DNA from 3 places in the Tardiphaga sp. 866_E4_N1_4 genome. Region 1 is predicted to be linked to each of the others. Evidence: predicted binding sites of a transcription regulator. Region 1 holds the regulator's gene; each other region holds the start of a gene.
The links. Region 1 encodes LexA, which represses DNA repair genes until DNA is damaged. Its sites were predicted from a motif close to TGTTCNNNNTGTGTTCNG; they were not measured.
Positions count from the first base shown of each region.

Region 2: AB8B20_RS32210 (ImuA family protein) is a predicted target of LexA. The motif match lies at 3,825-3,842, and genes of this name have one in related genera.
Region 3: AB8B20_RS23920 (DNA recombination protein RmuC) is a predicted target of LexA. The motif match lies at 3,528-3,545, and genes of this name have one in related genera.

Region 1 covers NZ_CP197242.1:399,291-406,027, reverse strand. The annotation lists gene AB8B20_RS02125 (Orn/Lys/Arg decarboxylase N-terminal domain-containing protein) at 100-2,457, shown strand; gene AB8B20_RS02120 (GNAT family N-acetyltransferase) at 2,479-3,048, shown strand; gene lexA (transcriptional repressor LexA) at 3,352-4,074, shown strand; gene AB8B20_RS02110 (ComEC/Rec2 family competence protein) at 4,092-6,374, opposite strand; gene AB8B20_RS02105 (glutamine--tRNA ligase/YqeY domain fusion protein) at 6,477-6,737, opposite strand, start outside.
Region 2 covers NZ_CP197242.1:6,771,857-6,778,593, forward strand. The annotation lists gene AB8B20_RS32190 (MexW/MexI family multidrug efflux RND transporter permease subunit) at 1-141, shown strand, start outside; gene cnbZ (2-amino-5-chloromuconate deaminase CnbZ) at 269-1,012, shown strand; gene AB8B20_RS32200 (UdgX family uracil-DNA binding protein) at 1,016-2,479, opposite strand; gene AB8B20_RS32205 (putative DNA modification/repair radical SAM protein) at 2,501-3,742, opposite strand; gene AB8B20_RS32210 (ImuA family protein) at 3,905-4,696, shown strand; gene AB8B20_RS32215 (Y-family DNA polymerase) at 4,590-6,176, shown strand; gene AB8B20_RS32220 (error-prone DNA polymerase) at 6,173-6,737, shown strand, end outside.
Region 3 covers NZ_CP197242.1:4,966,673-4,973,409, reverse strand. The annotation lists gene dapE (succinyl-diaminopimelate desuccinylase) at 1-558, shown strand, start outside; gene AB8B20_RS23940 (phosphorylase family protein) at 555-1,115, shown strand; gene truA (tRNA pseudouridine(38-40) synthase TruA) at 1,112-1,852, opposite strand; gene fmt (methionyl-tRNA formyltransferase) at 1,852-2,784, opposite strand; gene def (peptide deformylase) at 2,823-3,344, opposite strand; gene AB8B20_RS23920 (DNA recombination protein RmuC) at 3,576-4,790, shown strand; gene AB8B20_RS23915 (GIY-YIG nuclease family protein) at 4,985-5,281, opposite strand; gene AB8B20_RS23910 (AmpG family muropeptide MFS transporter) at 5,515-6,737, shown strand, end outside.

The DNA of each region.
Region 1 (6,737 bases):
CTGAGCTTTTTTCTGACTGAGATACCTTAACGCGGCTTCAGTCACTGAATTGTCACGTAACGCAGCGAGACATCGCAGCGAAACAAGATCGGTGCACAAATGGACTATTTCAAACGCTTCAATTTCCTGTTTGCGATGCCAACATTCGACGCCGACGATCTCGAGGGCATTCGCCTCAATCAGATCGTCGATGAGATCGAGCGTTCCGGCTTCGAGGTCGTCAAGGCGCGCAAGCTCGAAGACGCAACGATCGCGGTCCAGACCGACGCGGCGATCGGCTGCATGGTGGTCGACTGGGGCAAGAAGGGCCTCGAAGGCAAGACCGCGGCGCTGATCAACCTGATGCGCAAACGGGGCCTCGATTTCCCCATCATCCTGCTGATCCGTCGCAAGCGGTTTGAAGACGTCCCGGTCGAGGTGCTCGATTTCATCGACGGCTATGTCTTCCTGTCGGAGGAAACACCGCCGTTCATCGCCAAGAATCTCATCAGCCGATTGAAGCAATATGCCGAGACGCTGAAGACGCCGTTCTTCGGCGCTTTGGTCGACTATGCCGAGGAAGGCAACCAGCTCTGGACCTGCCCCGGGCACAATGGCGGCGTGTTCTACAGCCGCAGCCCGATCGGGCGGGTGTTCATGGAACATCTCGGCGAAGCCGTGTTTCGCGACGACCTCGACAACTCGGTGCTCGATCTCGGCGATCTTCTGACCCATGAGGGCCCTGCGCTGCAGGCGCAGAAGGAAGCCGCGCAGATTTTTGGCGCGGAGAAAACCTATTTCGTGCTCAACGGCACCTCGACCTCCAACAAGGTCGCGCTATCGGCTCTGGTTACCGATGGCGATCTGGTGCTGTTCGATCGCAACAATCACAAGGCGGCTTTGCACGGCGCGTTGATGATTTCAGGCGGTGTGCCGATCTATGTGCCGACGACGCGCAATCCCTGGGGCCTGATCGGCCCGATGAACTGGGACGCGCTCGACGAGGACGCGCTGCGCGAGCGCATCCGTATCAATCCGCTGGTCACGGATCCCGAGGCCTGGAAGCGTCCACGCCCGTTCCGCGTCGCCGTGGTCGAACAGTGCACCTATGACGGCACCATCTACAGCGCCGAGATGATCATCGCGCGCATCGGCCATCTCTGCGATTACATCCTGTTCGACGAAGCCTGGGCGGGTTTCATGAAATTCCACCCGCTCTATGCCGGCCGGTTCGCCATGGGACTCAAGGACCTCGGCCCGGATTCGCCGGGTATCATCGCGACGCAGTCGACCCACAAGCAGCTCGCGAGCTTCTCTCAGGCGTCGCAGATCCACATGAAGGATCGCCACATCCGCGGCCAGAAGCGCCGCGTCGAGCACCGGCGCTTCAACGAAAGCTTCATGCAGCACGCCTCGACCTCGCCGTTCTATCCGCTGTTCGCATCATTGGATGTCGGCGCGCAGATGATGAAGGGCCGCTCCGGCGAAGTGTTGTGGGACGATACGATCCGGCTCGGCATCGAACTGCGCAAGAAGATGCGCGCGGTGCGCCGCGAATTCGAGGAGAAGGAAACCCGCGCCGAGCGTCGCTGGTTCTTCGAACCCTTCGTGCCCGAGCGCGTCGCGATTCCCGACGCAGCCAGCGAAGGTGCTGTTCACAATGTGCCGTGGGAAAGCATCGGCACTGACCAGCTGGCCACCAATCCGGCTTATTGGCAGCTCGCGCCTGACGCCGCCTGGCATGGCTTCCCCGGCATGGAAGCCGGTTTCACCATGACCGATCCCAACAAGCTGACGGTACTGACACCCGGCTTCGACCGCACCACCGGCGGCTATGCGGAACACGGCATCCCCGCGCCCGTGGTCGCGCAGTTCCTGCGCGAAAATCGCATCGTGCCGGAGAAGAACGATCTCAACTCGCTGCTCTTCCTGCTGACGCCCGGCGTGGAAGCCAGCAAGGCCGGCACGCTGATATCGGGCCTTGTCGCCTTCAAGAAGTTTCATGACGACAACGCGCTGCTGGAAGACGTCATCCCCGAATTCGCCAGGCGCAGGCCGGCGCGTTATGCGGGCATACGCCTGCGCGATCTGTGCGGCGACATGCAGCGGTTCTTCCGCGAGGCCAATGTGAGCGAACTTCAGACCAGGCAATTCTCCGCTGACCATCTGCCGGAGATCGCCATGTCGCCCCATGATGCTGCGCGCTGTCTGGTGCGCAACGACGTCGATTACCTCCCGATCGATGAGATCTTCGGGCGCGTCGCGACGACGCCGTTCGTGGTCTACCCGCCCGGCATCGCCACGATCGTCCCCGGAGAACGGCTCACTGAACGGTCAAAGCCGATGATCGATTATCTCAGGATGTTCGAGACCTGCTTCAACACCTTCCCGGGCTTCGACGTCGAAATCCAGGGCATCTACCGCAAGGTCGACGCCAATGGCCGGATCCGACTTTACACTTACGTGGTCTCCGAATAGGGAGCACGTAAGGAGCCTGATTTGCCAACGGAACTCGAACAGCCGGTCGTCATCCGACCATCACGCGACACCGACGTCGATGCCATGCTGGCGATCTATCGCCGGCACATCCGGCAAGGCGTCGAGGAAGGCGTCAGCGACGCCGACACGCCGCAGCCTGACGATCTCAGAGACCGGCGTAAGAACCTGCGCAGCAAACGGTTCCCGCACCTCGTCGCCACGCAAGGCGGCGAGGTCGTCGGCTATGCCTATGTGGTGCTGTTCCGCAAGCGACCGGCCTATCGCTACACGGTCAAGCATTCGATCTATATCCACCACGGACATGTCGGCCGGGGCATCGGCCGGCTGTTGATGCGCGAACTCATCGACGTGTGCGCGGCGGCCGGCTTCCGGCAGATCATCGGCTATATCGATGCCGACAACACGGCCTCGCTCGGCTTGCATGAGAGCTTCGGCTTTGCCCGCGTCGGCTTGCTGCCCGGCGTCGCCTATCGCTCGGGCCGCTGGGCCGACACGATCATGGTTCAGCGCTCGCTGGCGACCGGCTCCACGACTCCGCCGCCGCCCATTGGGCGCATGACGTCCGCGTAGCCCAAGCGACCGCGGAAGCATTTTCCATGTCCGTCGAGGATCGACGACTGGTGAGGAACAGCCTCCTCAAAACCTCGCTCAACGTGCGTTCTGTTGACGGCAAATTAAGCATTGCAGAACACATATGGAACATATAGTGTTCGTTCATGATTTGTTTCGAGATTCTGTGGCTTTGAGTAGTTTGAGAGTGCCCGAACTCGCGCAACCGATCTTCGAACGATCGTCTCAGGATTGAGGCTCACTGTTCGAAGGCCCTTTGAAACGCACGCGGCGGCCGACACCGTCAACTGAGGATGGCTTCAGATGCTCACGCGCAAACAATACGAACTCCTGCGATTCATCGATCAACGGCTGAAGGAAGCCGGCGTCCCGCCCTCCTTCGACGAGATGAAGGATGCGCTCGACCTGCGCTCGAAGTCCGGCATCCATCGTCTGATCACGGCGCTGGAAGAACGCGGCTTCATACGCCGTCTGCCCAACCGCGCCCGTGCCATCGAAGTCATCAAGCTGCCAGAGCTCGGCGCGCCGGTCACCGGCGGCACCGGGCGCCGCGGCTTCACGCCCAGCGTCATCGAAGGCACGCTTGGCAAGGTGCGTTCGGCCGCCAGCATCGCCAGCAACAGCGGCGATGATGACAATGGCCGCACGGTTGCTATCCCGGTCATGGGCCGGATCGCGGCAGGTACGCCGATCGAGGCGCTGCAGACCCGCAGCCACACCATCAGCATGCCCGCGGACATGCTCGGCTCCGGCGAACATTACGCGCTCGAAGTGCGCGGCGATTCCATGCAGGACGCCGGCATTCTCGATGGCGATACCGTGCTGATCCAGCGCAACGAGAGCGCCGACACCGGCGACATCGTGGTGGCCCTGATCGACGACGAGGAAGCCACGTTGAAGCGCTTCCGCCGCCGCGGCGCGTCGATCGCGCTGGAGCCCGCCAACGACGCCTACGAGGTCCGCATCCTGCCGCCCAACCGGGTGCGCATTCAGGGCAAGCTGATCGGCCTGTATCGCCGCTACTGAGATTGCGCCTCGGCGGATTACTGATCTTCGGGTTGAAGATCGGTTTCCGCCGGCGTCGCATCCACCGGCCGGTTTTGTGGCGTGCGACTGTTCTGGATCAGATCGTGCTGGGGCTCATCGGGGATGGCGCGCGACCACGGGCGGTCCAGGCCACGCGGGCGCACGGCATCGATGGTAAAGCCGTTCGCGGTTCGCTGCAGGCTCACCGCACCATTTCGTTGCAAGCGATCCTGATCGATCACCAGCGCCCTGCAATCCCTCGGCGATTGTCTCGTTGTGATGATGAGTGCCGCTTTCTCGCAATCATCTGTGAATGCATCCGGCTGTAAAACCAGCGCCACCAAAGCGCCATCGGCCAGCGCCGCGATGCACCCGTCGCGGTCGCAGGACACACCGTGGCTGAGGGAGGCATCCGTTGGCAGCCGGGCGTCGGCATCACCGGCAAGCCACTCCTTCGTGAGAAACGCATCCTTGGCGCTGCGCATCATATGCAGGCGCCCCTCCCTGCCCCGTACCGCAACGCTGTGACCGTCACCCGAAATCAGGACATCCGGCTGCTTGACCAGCAACGCCCAGACAATCGAGAGCGCAAGCACACCAAGCCCTGCGAGGCGCAACGGCGTGCGCAGCAATCCCAGCACGATGATGCCGATACTGGCTGATATCAGCGGTCCCGTCCCGAAGGCCGGCATCCGGCCGATGGCGCCGGGCAAGGCTGCCACCCATTGCGTGACGACAATCATCCACTGGATGCCGACATCCATCAGCCGCCAGAACACACCGTCAAAGCCAAACGGCATGGCCACCAAACCGAGAATACCCGTCGGCATAACCAGTGCCGAGACCACCGGCATCGCCAGGAGATTGGCGACGACGCCATAAGGCGTGACGCGATGGAAATGAAATGCGGCATAGGGCGTGGTGGCAAGGCCCGCGACCAGCGAAGCCAGTACGAGCATCGCGATCTCGCGTCCGCCCCATAGCGCCACGCGCGCGGTCGCGGAATGATCGGGCGAGGCAAACAGCGCGGGCATGCCTATCTGCACCAATGCGACCAGCCCCAGCGTCGCCGCGAATGACATCTGAAAACTCGGATGCACCAGTGCTTCCGGCGCCACGATCAGCACAACCATTGCTGCCACCGCCAGCGTACGGAACGTCACCGCCCGGCGATCGACCATGACTGCCATCAACACAACGGCCGTCATGAAAAAGGATCTCTGTGTCGCGACTTCGGCACCTGACAGCAGCAAATAGAACAGTGCTGCGAATAACGCCGCAGCCGCTGCGACTTTCTTGATCGGGAATGTCACCGTCAGGACAGGGATCAGTGCCAGCAGTGCGCGTATCGCAAAGAACACCACGCCGGCGACAACGGCCATGTGATAGCCAGAGATCGACAACACATGACCGAGGCCGGAGATGAACATCGCATCATTGACGTCAGCCGAAATCGCATCGCGGCGGCCCGTGAGCAGCGCCGTGGCAATGGCGCGGCTATCGCCCGAGAGCACGGTGCGGATCCGCGCGTCGATGGCGTCGCGCAGACCCTGCATGGTCGCTGAATAGCGTAGCGCCACACCCGGCTGTATCGGCGGATCGACCGCCTTAATGCCGCCCATCACGAAGCCTGATGCGCCGATCCCCTGGAAATACAGATCGCGGCCAAAGTCGTAACTCCCTGGCCGGAGCGGCGACAGCGGCGGCTGCAGCCTTGCCTTCAATTCGACGAAGCTGCCGACGACAGGCGCCGTGCCCTTCTTCACCGACAGCCGCACACGGGCGAGCTTCGGTGCGGCGCGCGGGCTGTCCATCGTGGCAACGCGCAGCACGAAGCGATCCGTGCGCTCCCGTTCCTCGTGCGTTTCGACGAAGCCGGTAAGCGCGACGGAATAGAGCGGCTTCGCCAGAACCTCATGAGCCACGCGCGCGGTTTTCATGGCCCCCATCGCAAAGCCGGCCGCGATGGCCGCAATGAGCAAGATCAAGGGAAACCATCGTTGTCGCCGCAGCAAAAACGCAGCCACGCAAAGAAGGCCAGCCGTCGCAGCGGCAACCCAGGCCACCGGCTCATGCTCAGCGGCAAAATACAGCGCGATGCCGGTGCCGAAAGCGATCGGCAGCCAGGGCAGCAAGCGACCGGGACCCGCTTCGGCCCGCACCCACGTCCAGAGCGTCTCGAAGCCCGACGTTGATGACGTCGGTGACGGGACAGCGACGCCTGCCGTGGCCGGCGGCGGCCATGTGGTCGCCGTGCCGGATCTGCCCCGCCGCTGTTGCTGATCCCCGCCCCGCGCCATCGAACGCCCGCACGCCAAGCTTGTCCTTCCGAATGCTATCGGAAGGGCAAGCGGCGACTAGCGGAACGGATGCAGAATACGAAAACTAATCTCTAGGGTTGCTCAAGCGAGCTTGGCGTAGCTGTCGCGCAGACCGACGGTGCGGTTGAAGATCAGCTTGCCCGGCGCTGAATCCTTGTCGCGACAGAAGTAACCCTGGCGCTCGAACTGCACGACATCGCTTGTGTTGTCGCTCGCCAGCGCCGGCTCCAGCATGGCGCCGGTCAGCGTCTCCAGCGAGTCCGGATTGAGCTGTGATGCGAACTCGGTCGCATTGGGCTGCGGATCGGCAAACAGCTGATTGTAGACGCGTACTTCCGCCTG
Region 2 (6,737 bases), 6.4 Mb from region 1:
ATGATGATCGGCACGCTGTTCACGTTGTTCGTGCTGCCTGCGGTGTATGTCGCCATCGCTACCGATCACCGCGCCGGCAAGGAAACGGAACGTGCCAAGCAGATCGCGGACTTCGATCTGGAGCACACGCGGACGGCCTGATCGCACGGACGCGGATTGCGAAGCTGAGCTTGCGGGGCCGCATGGTTTGAGGTTGGATGGCGGATCGCTTCATGCGGTCCGCCATTGTCGTTTGGCGGCCCGCATGGGCCCCCACAGGACCCATCCCATGACGCGCGATTTTCCGGCCGGCAATTATCGCTATATTCCCGCAGTGTTTCAGTATTCCAGCGGCGTTGCCGCCAATGCCGATTTCGAGATCGAGCGCGTTCGTTTCGACACATGGCTGCCATTGGCCGATGGGTTTGCGCGTATTGCCGATTACATTCTCGCGGCCGATCGCCCGCTGACATCGTTCTGCGCCTGCGAACTGCGCTCGCCTGCAGTGGTCGACGAAGCTGGCTTCCGGAAGTTCAACGAGCACTATGTCAAGACGCTTGCTGAATGGGGCATCTTCGACGGCACGAACAATCCCGTCGCGCGCAGCAATGTGTGCCTCGAGATCGATCCGCCGAGTGAACCGTCGTTTTACGCGTTCTCGTTCACGCGGCCGTCGCTCGGCGCCAAGCCGACTTTCGTGATTGCGGGTGGCGCTGAAGCGCGCGGTGGACCTGGAGCATATCCCGAGCGTATCACGCGCTATCGCGAGACCTCGCCGGACGCATTCCGGGAGAAAACGCGAATGACCATGAGCAATATGGAGGAGCGCCTGGGCGAATTCGGATTCTCATGGAAGGACACCACCGCGACGCAGATCTACACGGTACAGGATTTCCATCCCGTGGTGGCCGATGAACTGGTCAAGCGCGGTGCGTCGCGGCAGGGCATGACCTGGCATTTTGCGCGGCCGCCGGTGGTCGATCTCGAATTCGAGATGGATACGCGGCGTGTGATGCGTGAATTCGTGATCTGACCGTCAGGCAGCGCGCGCTGATTTGCTGAGATGCGCGGCGACGATCCGCAGATCGTCGACGAAGTGCGCATATTCACGCGCTCTGGCGTCCTCGTCGGGCAATCGTAGCAGATAGGATGGATGCACGGTCACGAGAACCTGTGTGCCATCATCAGCCTCGATGATCCGGCCACGCGTCTTGCCGATCGGCGTGATCTTGCCGAGCACGCTTTGCGCGGCTGTCGCGCCCATCGCGACGACGAGCTCGGGTTTCACGGACGCTTTTTCGCGCTCATACCAGGGACGGCACGCCTTGATTTCCGGCGTTGCTGGCTTCTGGTGCAGACGGAATTTTCCACGTGGCACGAATTTGAAGTGCTTCACGGCATTGGTGACATAGACCTTGTCCCTGACAATGCCGGCTTCCTTCAGCGCCTTGTCGAGCATCTGCCCGGCCGGTCCGACGAACGGCTTGCCGGCAAGGTCTTCCTTGTCGCCGGGCTGTTCGCCGACCATCATCACAGAAGCATGCTGCGGGCCTTCGCCGAACACGGTTTGCGTCGCATCCTTCCACAAATGGCAGGCACGGCAATCGGCGGCTTCGTCGCGCAATGCGGCAAGATTTTCCTTCCCGGTATGTTCGGCCATTTTGGTTGTATGCGACTTGACCATCGTTTCCTCCCGACGTTGCGGTTTTTTTGGCGCTCTGGCTTCTGCCGCGATCATGTCACCTGTGATGCGTTCAGCTCGCGCGATCAGCGGTTTGATCAGTGCGGCTTCGGGCAGATTGCGCCAGTATTTCTTCGGCATCTCGTTCTGCATCGCCTTGGTCTTCAACCGCGCCGGATTGAAGATGTTGGCGTAATAGGTCAGCCACACCTCTTCGAGCCGATCCTTGGTCGGCGCATCCGCCTTGCTGACGCCGGGCGTGATGGAAATCGCGTGGCCGTCCCAATGCGCGCTGAGATCCGGCGTCAGGATCGACCACGCCATGTCGGCAAAGCGCCGCGCGAAGAACGGCGCGGCGAGTTCGACGATGTGATGTTCGGGCTCGAACCAGGCGACGAAATGCGACTTCGGCTCGCGGCCGATTTCGCGAAACCGCACGAAAGCATGCATCTTGTGCTCGTCGCGCCGGACAGCATTGGCCATCGCCTGCAATTTCGCGATGTCGGAATCGATCGCGACATGGATCAGATCGGGATTGTCGCGCAGCCGCCATAGCAAACGATAGAGCAGGGCGAAGCGTTCGGGATCGCGATGCAGGATCGCAGTTTCGGCGAGTTCGACGAATTTGGCCGGAACGTTGAACGTGCCTTTTGCAGCGTCGGATAGCGACGTTGCTGGCGAGGCAGAAAACAATTCAGGCTCGGCGCCTGCAATCGTCCATGTCACATCGCCGGGGGCAATGTTGTTGAGCGCCAGTTTGCGTGCCGCCCTGCGCCAGCCTTCGAAATCGGTGTCGCTCTCCAGCACGATACTGTGCATCGGGTCTCCTGAAATGAAATTCTAGAATCCAAATCCCAATTGGGTTGCCTTCGGTTTGAACCGCTCCGCCAGCCTCGCGCTGTCCAGCAAATTCACGGCGGGCCGATGATCCGGAAGAACGATGAAAGGCAGTGCCTTGTTCCGCGGAATATGCAGCCGGGCGAGATCACCGACGCGGATCGACGAGATGCGGCGCGTTTCGATGATCCGCTGCACGGCCTTGGCGCCGAAACCGGGCACGCGCAAAAGGTCTTCGCGGCTGGCGCGGTTGACGTCGAGCGGGAAACGGTCGCGGTGGCGCAGCGCCCAGGCGAGCTTCGGATCCATGTCCAGCGACAGCATGCCGTCATTGTCATCGACGATCTCGTCGGCGTCGAAGCCGTAGAAGCGCATCAGCCAATCGGCTTGGTATAGCCGATGCTCGCGGATCAGCGGCGGGGCGCGCAGCGGCAGCGAACGGCTCGCGTCGGGGATCGGGCTGAAGGCGGAATAATAGACACGCTTGAGATTGTAGGACCCGTACAGATTGGCCGAGGTGCGAATGATGGTTGAATCATTGGCGCTGTCGGCGCCGACGATCATCTGCGTGCTCTGGCCGGCCGGCGCAAAACGCGGCCCGACCTTGCCGCGCGGCGTCGGCTTGCGTTCTTCGCGGGCTTCATCGAGCTTCAACCGCAATCGACCCATGGTGCGACGAATGGCGCGGACGTCTTTCTCCGGCGCCAGCTTCGCCAAACTGTCCTCCTCGGGCACCTCGATATTGATGGAGAGCCGGTCGGCATATTTGCCGGCCTCGGTGATCAGCGCATCGTCGGCTTCCGGAATGGTCTTGAGGTGGATATAGCCGCGGAAGTGATGCTCCTCGCGCAGTTTTCGCGCGACGGCGACAACCTGTTCCATCGTGTAATCGGCGCTGCGGATGATGCCCGAGGAAAGAAACAGCCCCTCGATGTAATTGCGCCGATAGAAATCCAGCGTCAGTTGTACCACTTCGTCGACGGTGAAGCGGGCGCGCGTCACATTGCTGGAAGCCCGGTTGACGCAATAAAGACAATCGTAATTGCAGGCATTGGTGAGCAGGATCTTCAGCAGCGAGATGCAGCGGCCGTCCGGCGCATAGGAATGACAGATCCCCATGCCTGCATCGGTCGAGCCGATGCCTTTGCCGTCGCGGGAGTTCCGTTTCTCGGTGCCGCTGGACGCACAGGACGCGTCGTATTTCGCGGCATCTGCCAGGATCTCCAGCTTGCGTTTCACGTCCATGTTCAAAAATCCCTTTGATTTCAAATGCTAAAAAAGTGGCTGATGATCCCGATTGACTCGGCTTGCCATCTTAGCTTTATATTAGAACATATCATGAACAAATGGGCCGGCAATGGGTTCACTAAAAACCCGCTACGGCAAAACAATTTCGAGGAGCGGCGCATGACCGGCGCACGCATGACCACGCTCGCGCAATTGCGCGGGAGCATCGAACGCATCGAGACCCACAGCGATACCTATGCGCCGGATCGCGTGTCGCTCGGTCATGCCGAGGCGGACGCGGCGCTGCAAGGCGGCCTCGCACGTGGCACCATGCATGAGGTGTTCGCCGAAGGTCGTTACAGCGCGGCAGCCACGGGCTTTGTCGCCGGCCTCGCGCATCGTGTCTCGGCAAAGCGGCCGCTGCTGTGGATCCGGCAGGATTTCTCCAAACGCGAATGCGGCGCGCTGGCCATGAGCGGCTGGCGGGAACTCGGTCTCGATCCGCGCTTGCTGGTCACCGTGCGCGCGCCCGATGTGGAGACGGCATTGCGGACCACGGCTGATGCGCTGGCCTGCGATGCGCTGGGCAGCGTCGTGCTGGAGACCTGGGGCGACAGCAAGCAGTTCGACATGGTCGCCAGCCGCAAGCTCACGCTGGCAGCGCGCGGCTCCGGCGTCACGTGCCTGTTGCTGCGGACTGCAGGCGTTCCGGCCTCGAGTACGGCAGAGACGCGCTGGATCATCCGCTCCGCGCATTCGCCGCCATTCAAGCCCTGGCAATCATGGGGCGCGCCCATGCTCGACGTACAACTGGTTCGAAATCGTCACGGCCCGAACGGGCAATGGATCATGGAATGGAAGTGTGATGAGTGCGTTTTCCGTGACACATCGGCGCATCCTCAGCCTGTGGCTGCCGCGCCTGCCAACCGACCGCATCAAACGTCAGCTCGCGCGCAACGGCGCGCCAGCTAATCTGCAAGCAAGTATTGTCGTCGCCAAGCAAAGCAATGCGCTGCAGATTTCCGCGCTGGACGATGCCGCGGCGAAGCTCGGCCTTGAACCAGGTCTGCCGCTCGCCAATGCCCGTGCGGTCTGTCCGGACATTCAGGTGTTCGATGCTGATCCTGTTGCCGATACGCAGGTACTGACCGACATTGCCGATTGGTGCGACCGCTTCACGCCACTCGTGGCGCTGGATCTGCCGCATGGTCTGTTTCTCGACATCACCGGCTGTGCCCATCTGTTCGGTGGCGAGGCCGCACTGATGAAGCAGCTCTGCGCGGCGCTGTTGCGACAGGGTTTTATTGTCAGTGCAGCGATTGCGGGGACATCGACATGTGCACGCACGCTCAGTCGATATGCACATGGCCGGATCATCGCCGCGGGCGAGGAGGCCAAGGCAGTGAGGCCGCTGCCGCTGTTCACGCTCGGCGCCGATGAGGCAATCATCCGTGGATTGCGCCGCGCCGGCTTGAAGACCATCGGCGATGTCGCCTCGCGCTCGCGCCCCGAAATCACCGCACGTTTCGGTGCGGAATTCACGACGCTGCTGGAACAGGCGCTGGGGCACAGCGATGCGCCGATCTCGCCGCGCAAGCCGCTGCCGGATTATATCGTCGAGCAACGTTTCGCCGAACCGATTGCCACCGATGGCGTGATTACGCTGACACTGGCCAAGCTGGCACGCACGCTGATCGATGCGATGGACAGGCAGGGCAAGGGCGCGCGACGGCTGGAAGCGGCGTTCTTCCGCACCGATGGCGCAGTGCGCGTGATCACGGCGGAAACCGGCCAGCCGGTGAGCAAGGGCGAGGTGATCGACCGGTTGTTCCGCGAGCGACTGGACGCGATTGCCGATCCGCTCGATCCCGGTTTCGGCTTCGATATGATCCGCCTTTCGGCCAGCCGCACGGAAATCGTTGTGCAGCAGCAGCGCGACCTCGATGCCAATGTGCATGCGAACGATGAACTGGCCGACCTGATCGACCGTATTGCTGCGCGGATCGGGCCGCGGCGTGTGCTGGTTTATCTGCCCGTCGAGAGTCACATTCCGGAACGCGCCATGCTGGGTGTGCCGGCACAGCATCATCTGGCTGCCGCCATGCAGGCAGCATGGCCGGTACGTGAAGACGAGCCGCCTTTGCGGCCGTTACGGTTGTTCGAGCAGCCCGAACTGATCGATGTTCCGCTCGCGGAGTTTCCAGACAAGCCACCGAAGAAATTCACCTGGCGACGGGTGTCTCACAACGTAGTTCATGTGGAAGGCCCGGAGCGTGTGTCGATGGAGTGGTGGCGTTCGCAGGAGGCGAAGCCCACGCGCGATTACTTTCGTGTCGAGGATGAGGCAGGTCAACGTTTCTGGCTCTTCCGTGACGGGCTTTATGGTGAGATCAGAGACGCGGACGATCAAGCCGTTTCGCCGCAATGGTTTGTGCATGGGCTGTTCGCATGAGCACGGGCGGCGCCGGCGCGCCTGACTATGCTGAAATTGGCGTCACCAGCAATTTTTCGTTCCTGCGCGGTGCGTCGCATCCGCAGAACTATGTGCATCAGGCCAGTGCCGAGCGGCTTTATGCCATTGGCATTGCCGATCACAACACCATGGCCGGTGTGGTGCGTGCCTTTGCCGAGCTGGGCCACAAGGATCTTGTCTACAAACCGAAGCTTCTGATCGGCACGCGGCTGGTCTTCAATGACGGTACGCCCGACATCCTTGCCTATCCGTGCGATCGCGCTGCCTATGGTCGACTGTGCCGGTTGCTCAGCATGGGCAAGCTACGCGGCAACAAGGGTGAATGCCTGCTGCAGCTCGGCGATCTCGCGGAGTTGAGCGAAGGGGTGTTGCTTGTTCTAATGCCGACCTATCGGATCGACAGTGATCTTGTCCTGCGCACGCTCGATGCCCTATCGGGCCTGCCGGCGGAAGGCATTTGGCTTGGCGCCAGTCCGTTTCATCGCGGGGATGACAAGCGTCGTCTGGCAAAGCTGCAGCGCATCGCATCCATTGCGCGCG
Region 3 (6,737 bases), 4.6 Mb from region 1:
GTCGCCTATCCGCATCGCGCATCGAATCCGGTACCGGATATCGCCGCGTTGATCACAGCGCTGAGCAGCGATCCGCTCGATCAGGGCAATGCGCAGTTTCAGCCGTCCAATCTCGAATTCACCTCGGTGGATGTCGGCAACAAGGCGACCAACGTCATCCCCGCGCAAGCGCGGGCGAAGTTCAACATCCGCTTCAACGACCATCACACGCAGGCGTCATTGCGCGACCTGATCGATGCACGCGTCGCAACTGCCGCCGGCAATCGCATTCGCGCGCATGTGATCTGGGAGCCGAGCAATTCGGACAGCTTCGTCACAAAGCCCGGCGCATTTACCGATACGGTCGTCGCCGCGATCAAGGATGTCACCGGTCGCATACCGGATCTCAACACGGGCGGCGGAACCTCGGATGCGCGCTTCATCAAGAACTACTGCCCGGTGATTGAATTCGGCCTGGTCGGGCAGACCATGCATCAGATCGACGAACACACGAAGGTTGCCGATCTGGAGAAGCTCACCCAAATCTATCGTGGCGTGCTGGATCGGTATTTCGCATGAACGGCAAGATTCTCGTCCTCACCGCGCTCGAAAGCGAGCTCGACAAATCACGCGCGCCTGCCGAGATCGAGGTGATTTTCACCGGCGTCGGCAAGATCAACACCACGATCGCAACGCTTCAGGCGGTGCAGGCCATGCAGCCCAAGCTCGTCGTGAACTACGGCACCGCCGGCAAGCTAAACACCAAACTCAACGGCCTCGTCGAGGTCAGCGACGTGATCCAGCGCGACATGAATGCCGAGCCGTTGGCGCCGCGCGGCCGCACGCCCTTTGCGCCCGATCTCGACCGCCTGGTCTCGGGCCAGCGCGGCGTGATCTGCGGCAGTGGTGACAGTTTCGTCACCTCCACCGATCCTTGGCTGGTGTCGAACAATGTCGATATCGTCGATATGGAACTGTTTGCCATCGCGCAGGTCTGCCTGCGCCACGGCATTCCCTGGCGCGCCTTCAAGTTCATCACCGACGACGCCAATGATTTTGCGCATGAGCATTGGACGGCGAATGTCGCGAATGGACAGGATCTGTTCTGGAACGCGATGAAGGGCGTAAAGGTCTAGTAGTCGACCTTTACCAGATACAGCCCATCCGGCGGCGCCACGATGCCGCAGGCGCTGCGGTCCTTCGCGGCAAGCGCCGCAGCCAGATCGTCCGGCGTCCAGCGGCCGTTGCCGACCCAGACCAGTGAGCCAACCATCGAGCGCACCTGGCTGTGCAGGAACGAGCGTGCGGAGGTCGTGATAGTGATCGCCTCACCGTTCTGCACCACATCGAGCTGATCGAGCGTGCGGATCGGCGACTTGGCCTGGCATTCGGTATCGCGAAAGGTCGTGAAGTCGTGTCGACCGAGCAAACGCTTCGCAGCCTCGCTCATGGCAGCGACATCGAGCGGGCGCGGCACGCGCCAGACCCGGCCGGCATCGACGGCGAGGTTCGCGCGGCGATAGGTGATGCGATAGACATAGTGGCGTTTGATGGCCGAGAACCGCGCCTCGAAATCATCCGGCACGATATCAGCCGACAGCACGCCGACCGGGTGTGGCCGCAGATGGGCATTCATGCCATCGCGAAAGCGACCCGGCACCAGCACTTTCGGCACGTCGCAATGGGCGACCTGGCCGAGCGCATGGACGCCGGCATCGGTGCGACCGGCGCCATGGACGCGGATCGGCTCGCCGCAAATGGCCTCGGCGGCACGCTCCAGCGCGCCCTGTACGGTCAGCGTCGCGTTGGCCTGCACCTGCCATCCGGAAAATGGCGCGCCGTCATATTCGATGATCATCTTGTAGCGCGGCATCAGCCCACCTGCAGAGGCGGCTTCAGCGGCGTGCCACGCAGAAATTCACTGGCCTTCATCGGCTGCTTGCCGGCGCGCTGCAGATCGATGATGCGGATCGCGCCCTCGCCGCAGGCGATGGTGAGCTGATCGTCGATGATCTCGCCGGGCGCGCCCGCGCCCTTTGCAAGCTCGCAGCGCAGAACCTTCACGCGCACCGCCTCGCCCTCGATCGGCACTTCGCACCACGCGCCGGGAAACGGCGACAGGCCATGACAATGCCGAAGCACGTCGCGCGCCGGCTTCGACCAGTCGATCTTGGCCTCGGCCTTGTCGATCTTGGCCGCGTAGGTGACGCCGTCTGCGCTCTGCGGGGTCAGGCTCAGCCGTCCCCTTTCCAGCGCACCCATGGCCCGCACCATCAAGTCGGCACCAAGCGGCGCCAGCGCATCGTGCAGGTCCAGCGCCGTCATCGCATCGGTGATCGCCAGCCGCTCGGCCATGGCGACATCGCCGGTGTCGAGACCGACATCCATCTTCATCACCATGACGCCGCTCTCGGCGTCGCCTTCCATGATCGCGCGATTGATCGGCGCCGCACCGCGCCAGCGCGGCAACAGCGAGCCGTGCAGGTTGAAGCAGCCGAGCGGCGGCACATCGAGAATGTTCTGCGGCAGGATCATGCCATAGGCGACGACGACCGCAGCCTCGGCCTCATGCGACCGGAACTCGACTTCCGCCTCCGGCGTCCGCAGCGTTTTCGGCGTGAAGACGGGAATGCCGAGCCGTTCCGCCTCGCGCGCCACGGGCGTCGGCTGCAGCTTCATGCCACGGCCGGCGGGCTTTGCTTCGCGGGTATAGACCGCCACGATCTCATGGCCGTGGGCCACGAGTTCGAGCAGCGTCGGCACCGCGAAATCCGGCGTGCCCATGAAGATCAAACGAAGCGACATAGGTCGGAGCCGATCTGTTGCAGCGTTGCGCGGAGAAACTACTCCGCGCGCTTGGCGAGCTTGGTGAACTTCTTCAGCACGCGGTCGCGCTTCAGCTTCGAAAGGTAATCGACGAACAGCACGCCATTGAGATGGTCGATCTCGTGCTGAATGCAGGTCGCGAACAGGCCAGAAGCCTCTTCCTCGATGGTCTTGCCGTCGAGGTCCATATAGCGGATCCGTACCGTCGCCGGACGTTCCACTTCCTCGTAATATTCGGGGATCGACAGACAGCCCTCTTCATAGACCGAGAGCTCTTCCGAGGCCGAGATGACCTCCGGATTGATGAAGACACGCGGCTTCTTGCCGTCCTCCTCATCGTCCTTCTTGGCGATGTCCATGGTGATCAGCCGCAGCGGAACCGCGATCTGGATCGCCGCCAGCCCGATCCCGGGTGCGTCGTACATCGTCTCGAACATGTCGTCGGCGAGCTTGCGCACCTCTGACGTCACCTTCTCGACTGGTTTGGAGATCAGCCGCAACTGTTTGTCGGGCAGGATAATGATTTCACGAATGGCCATGGCGGCGATTTAATCTGCGCGCCGGTCCGGGTCAATCCGCTGGAAAAGCTGGACTTTGAAGGGCGTTAACTCACCGCTAACCATGAAAATTGAGGCGCGGTTAACCATGCCGGTTAAGGTCTGCTTAACCACATTTCTTAGGCTTGGCTTAACCAGGAAAATTCATTTTGCATTAACTATAAATGTTCCCTCTTCGTTCGCATGACCGACCGAATCGGCTACAAGGATGGGATGAACGAGATTCTTTTCATGATCGGCGACATGCCGGTCACCGCCGGTGTGGCATTGATGGGCTTCAGTGCTCTGGCGCTGGGTTTGCTGCTCACCATCGCCATCATCATCGCTCGCTCCGGTAGCCGCGGCGCCGCCATGGCCATGGCCCAGGCGATCCGCGCCGACGAACTGGAAGAACGCCTCAGCGAAGTGCTGAAAGCACAGAACGAAGCCACCGGCCGCGTCGACGCCATGGGCCAGGCCTTGGCCGGCCGTCAGGCCGACATGGCACGCGCGGTGTCCGAGCGGCTGGACTCGGTGACCCATCGCGTCGGCCAATCCATGGAACAGACCACCCGCAACACGATGGAAAGCCTGAGCGCGCTGCATGAGCGGCTGGGCATCATCGACAACGCCCACAAGAACCTCACGGACCTCACCTCGCAGGTGACGACCTTGCGTGACGTACTTGCCAACAAGCAGTCGCGTGGCGCGTTCGGTCAGGCGCGGATGGAAAGCATCGTCAAGGACGGCATGCCGAGCGGCGCCTATGCGTTCCAGCACACGCTATCGTCGGGCAAACGGCCGGACTGCGTGATCTTCCTGCCGGATCAGCGTCCACTGTGCATCGATGCGAAATTCCCTTTGGAGGCCGTCACGGCGCTGCATGACGCGCGCAGCGACGAGGAGAAGAAATACGCGGCGCAGCGCTTGCGCGCGGACGTGATGAAACATGTCACCGACATCGCCGAGAAGTATCTGGTGGCCGGCGAGACGCAGGATACGGCGCTGATGTTCGTGCCGTCGGAATCCGTCTATGCGGAAATCCATGACGGCTTCGACGACATCATCCAGAAGGCCTATCGCGCCCGCGTCGTGCTGGTTTCCCCCTCGCTGCTGATGCTGGCTATCCAGGTGATGCAGCAAATCCTGAAGGACGCGCGGATGCGCGACGCCGCCGACCAGATCCGCACCGAGGTACTGAATCTGGGCGACGACCTCACCCGGTTGCGCGATCGCGTGATGAAGCTGCAGACGCATTTCGGGCAAGCCAATGAGGACGTCCGCCAGATCCTGATCTCCGCCGACAAGATCGAGAAGCGCGCCGGCCGCATCGAGGAACTGGATTTCAGCAAGAGCGAGCCGGCGGCCGAGATAGCCCCGGCCATCGCGAAGACCGCCGCCCCCGACATGTTCGCGCCGCTGCCGCGCAAGCTGCAGGCGGGGGAATAGCTCCAGAACTCCAACTGTCATCGCCCGGCCGAGCGCGCAATTGCGCGCTTGGACCGGGCGATCCAGTATCCGACGGCGGTTGTAGTTTGCTATGAAGTATCAACGTTAAGGGCAGTGTATACTGGATCGCCCGGTCAAGCCGGGCGATAACAACTGAGAAAGTGGTGCCGAGAGGCAACTGAGTTATTGCGCCCTCACCGGCAGATGAGGGGATACAGATCGTCCCAATTGGGATTATCTTTCTCGATCAGTGCGATCTTCCATTCCCGCATCCACTTCTTGAGCCGCTTCTCGCGGTGCATGGCGTGTTCGATATTGTCGAAGCGTTCGTAGTAGACGAGCCGGTCGATGCCATAGGCCTTCGTGAATCCCTCTGCGGCTTTCGTTTTGTGTTCGTATACGCGGCGAATGAGATCGTTCGTCACGCCGATATAAAGCGTTCCGCCGATGTCGCTTGCCAGAATGTAGACGTAAAAGTTGTAGGCACGCATCGTCAGGACTCGCCACTGCCGTTGCACCAAACTCACTTGTCGTCACCCGGCTTGACCGGTTGACCCAGTATACACCGACCTTACGTTCGTACGACGCTGCCAAACACAACCAACGCCGGATACTGGATCGCCCGGTCCTAGCGCGCAATTGCGCGCCAGGCCGGGCGATGACAACCGAGGGGAAGGATACGAAGCCACAGGCCGCTTTCCCCCGAATCTGCTAACCCTTCCCCATGACCAGCGCGCCTGACTCGTCCGAAGCCGCCCTCGCCTTGAAACCCCGTGCCACCTGGCGCGAGAGCATGGCGGTGTATCTGCAGCCGCGGGTGCTGATCGTGCTGCTGCTTGGCCTGTCGTCGGGTCTGCCGCTTGCATTGTCCGGCTCGACGCTGCTGGTGTGGATGCGCGAATCCGGCGTCGATCTCGGTACCATCGGGTTGTTCGCCCTCGTCGGCACGCCCTACACGCTGAAATTCCTCTGGGCGCCGCTGGTCGACGCGCTGCACGTGCCATTCTTTACACGGCAGTTCGGTCGCCGCCGCGGCTGGCTGGTATTTTCACAGCTGCTGCTGATCGGCGCGATCCTGCTGCTGGCGCTGACCGATCCTGCACGTTCCCCGCTGTTCGTCGCCCTCGGCGCGCTACTGGTCGCCGCGATGTCGTCGACACAGGACATTGTCGTCGACGCGTTTCGTGTGGAGAGCCTGCCGGAGAGCGAACAGGCAGCCGGCATGGCGTCCTATGTCGCGGCCTATCGCATCGGCATGCTGATCTCCACCGCCGGCGTGCTGTTTCTGGTCAGCGCCTTCGAGAGCACCGGCATCGCGCGCTCCACCGCATGGATGTGGGGCTATGTGGCGATGGCTGCGATGGTGCTGATCGGCACGGTCACAGCGCTTGCGGCCACCGAGCCCGAGCAATCCGCGCAGGCCGAAGCCGCCACGCGCGGCGACAGCGCCTTCACGCGCGTGCTGCAGGCAGCGATCGGTGCGTTCTCCGAATTCCTGGCCCGTAAGGACGCCTGGGCCGCGCTGGCGTTCGTGGTGCTGTTCAAATTCACCGACGCATTTTCCGGCACCATGACGGCGCCGTTCGTGATCGATCTCGGCTTCACCCGCAACGACTATGCCGCCATCGTCAAAGGCGTCGGCCTTGCCGCCACGCTGATCGGCGGCTTCGCTGGAGGTTTTGTCGCGCGGCGCTATTCACTGGCGGCGAGCCTGTGGATCGGCGCTGTGTTGCAGGCGCTGTCCAACCTGGCATTCTCGTGGCTCGCCATCGTCGGCGTCAATCAATGGGCGCTGGCACTGGCCATCTCGGTCGAGAATTTCACCAGCGCCATCGGTACGGTGATCTTCGTCGCCTACCTTTCGGCGCTGTGCAAAAACCCGCTGCACACCGCCACGCAATATGCGCTGCTCACGGCGCTCGCTGCGGTGGGGCGGACCTATCTGTC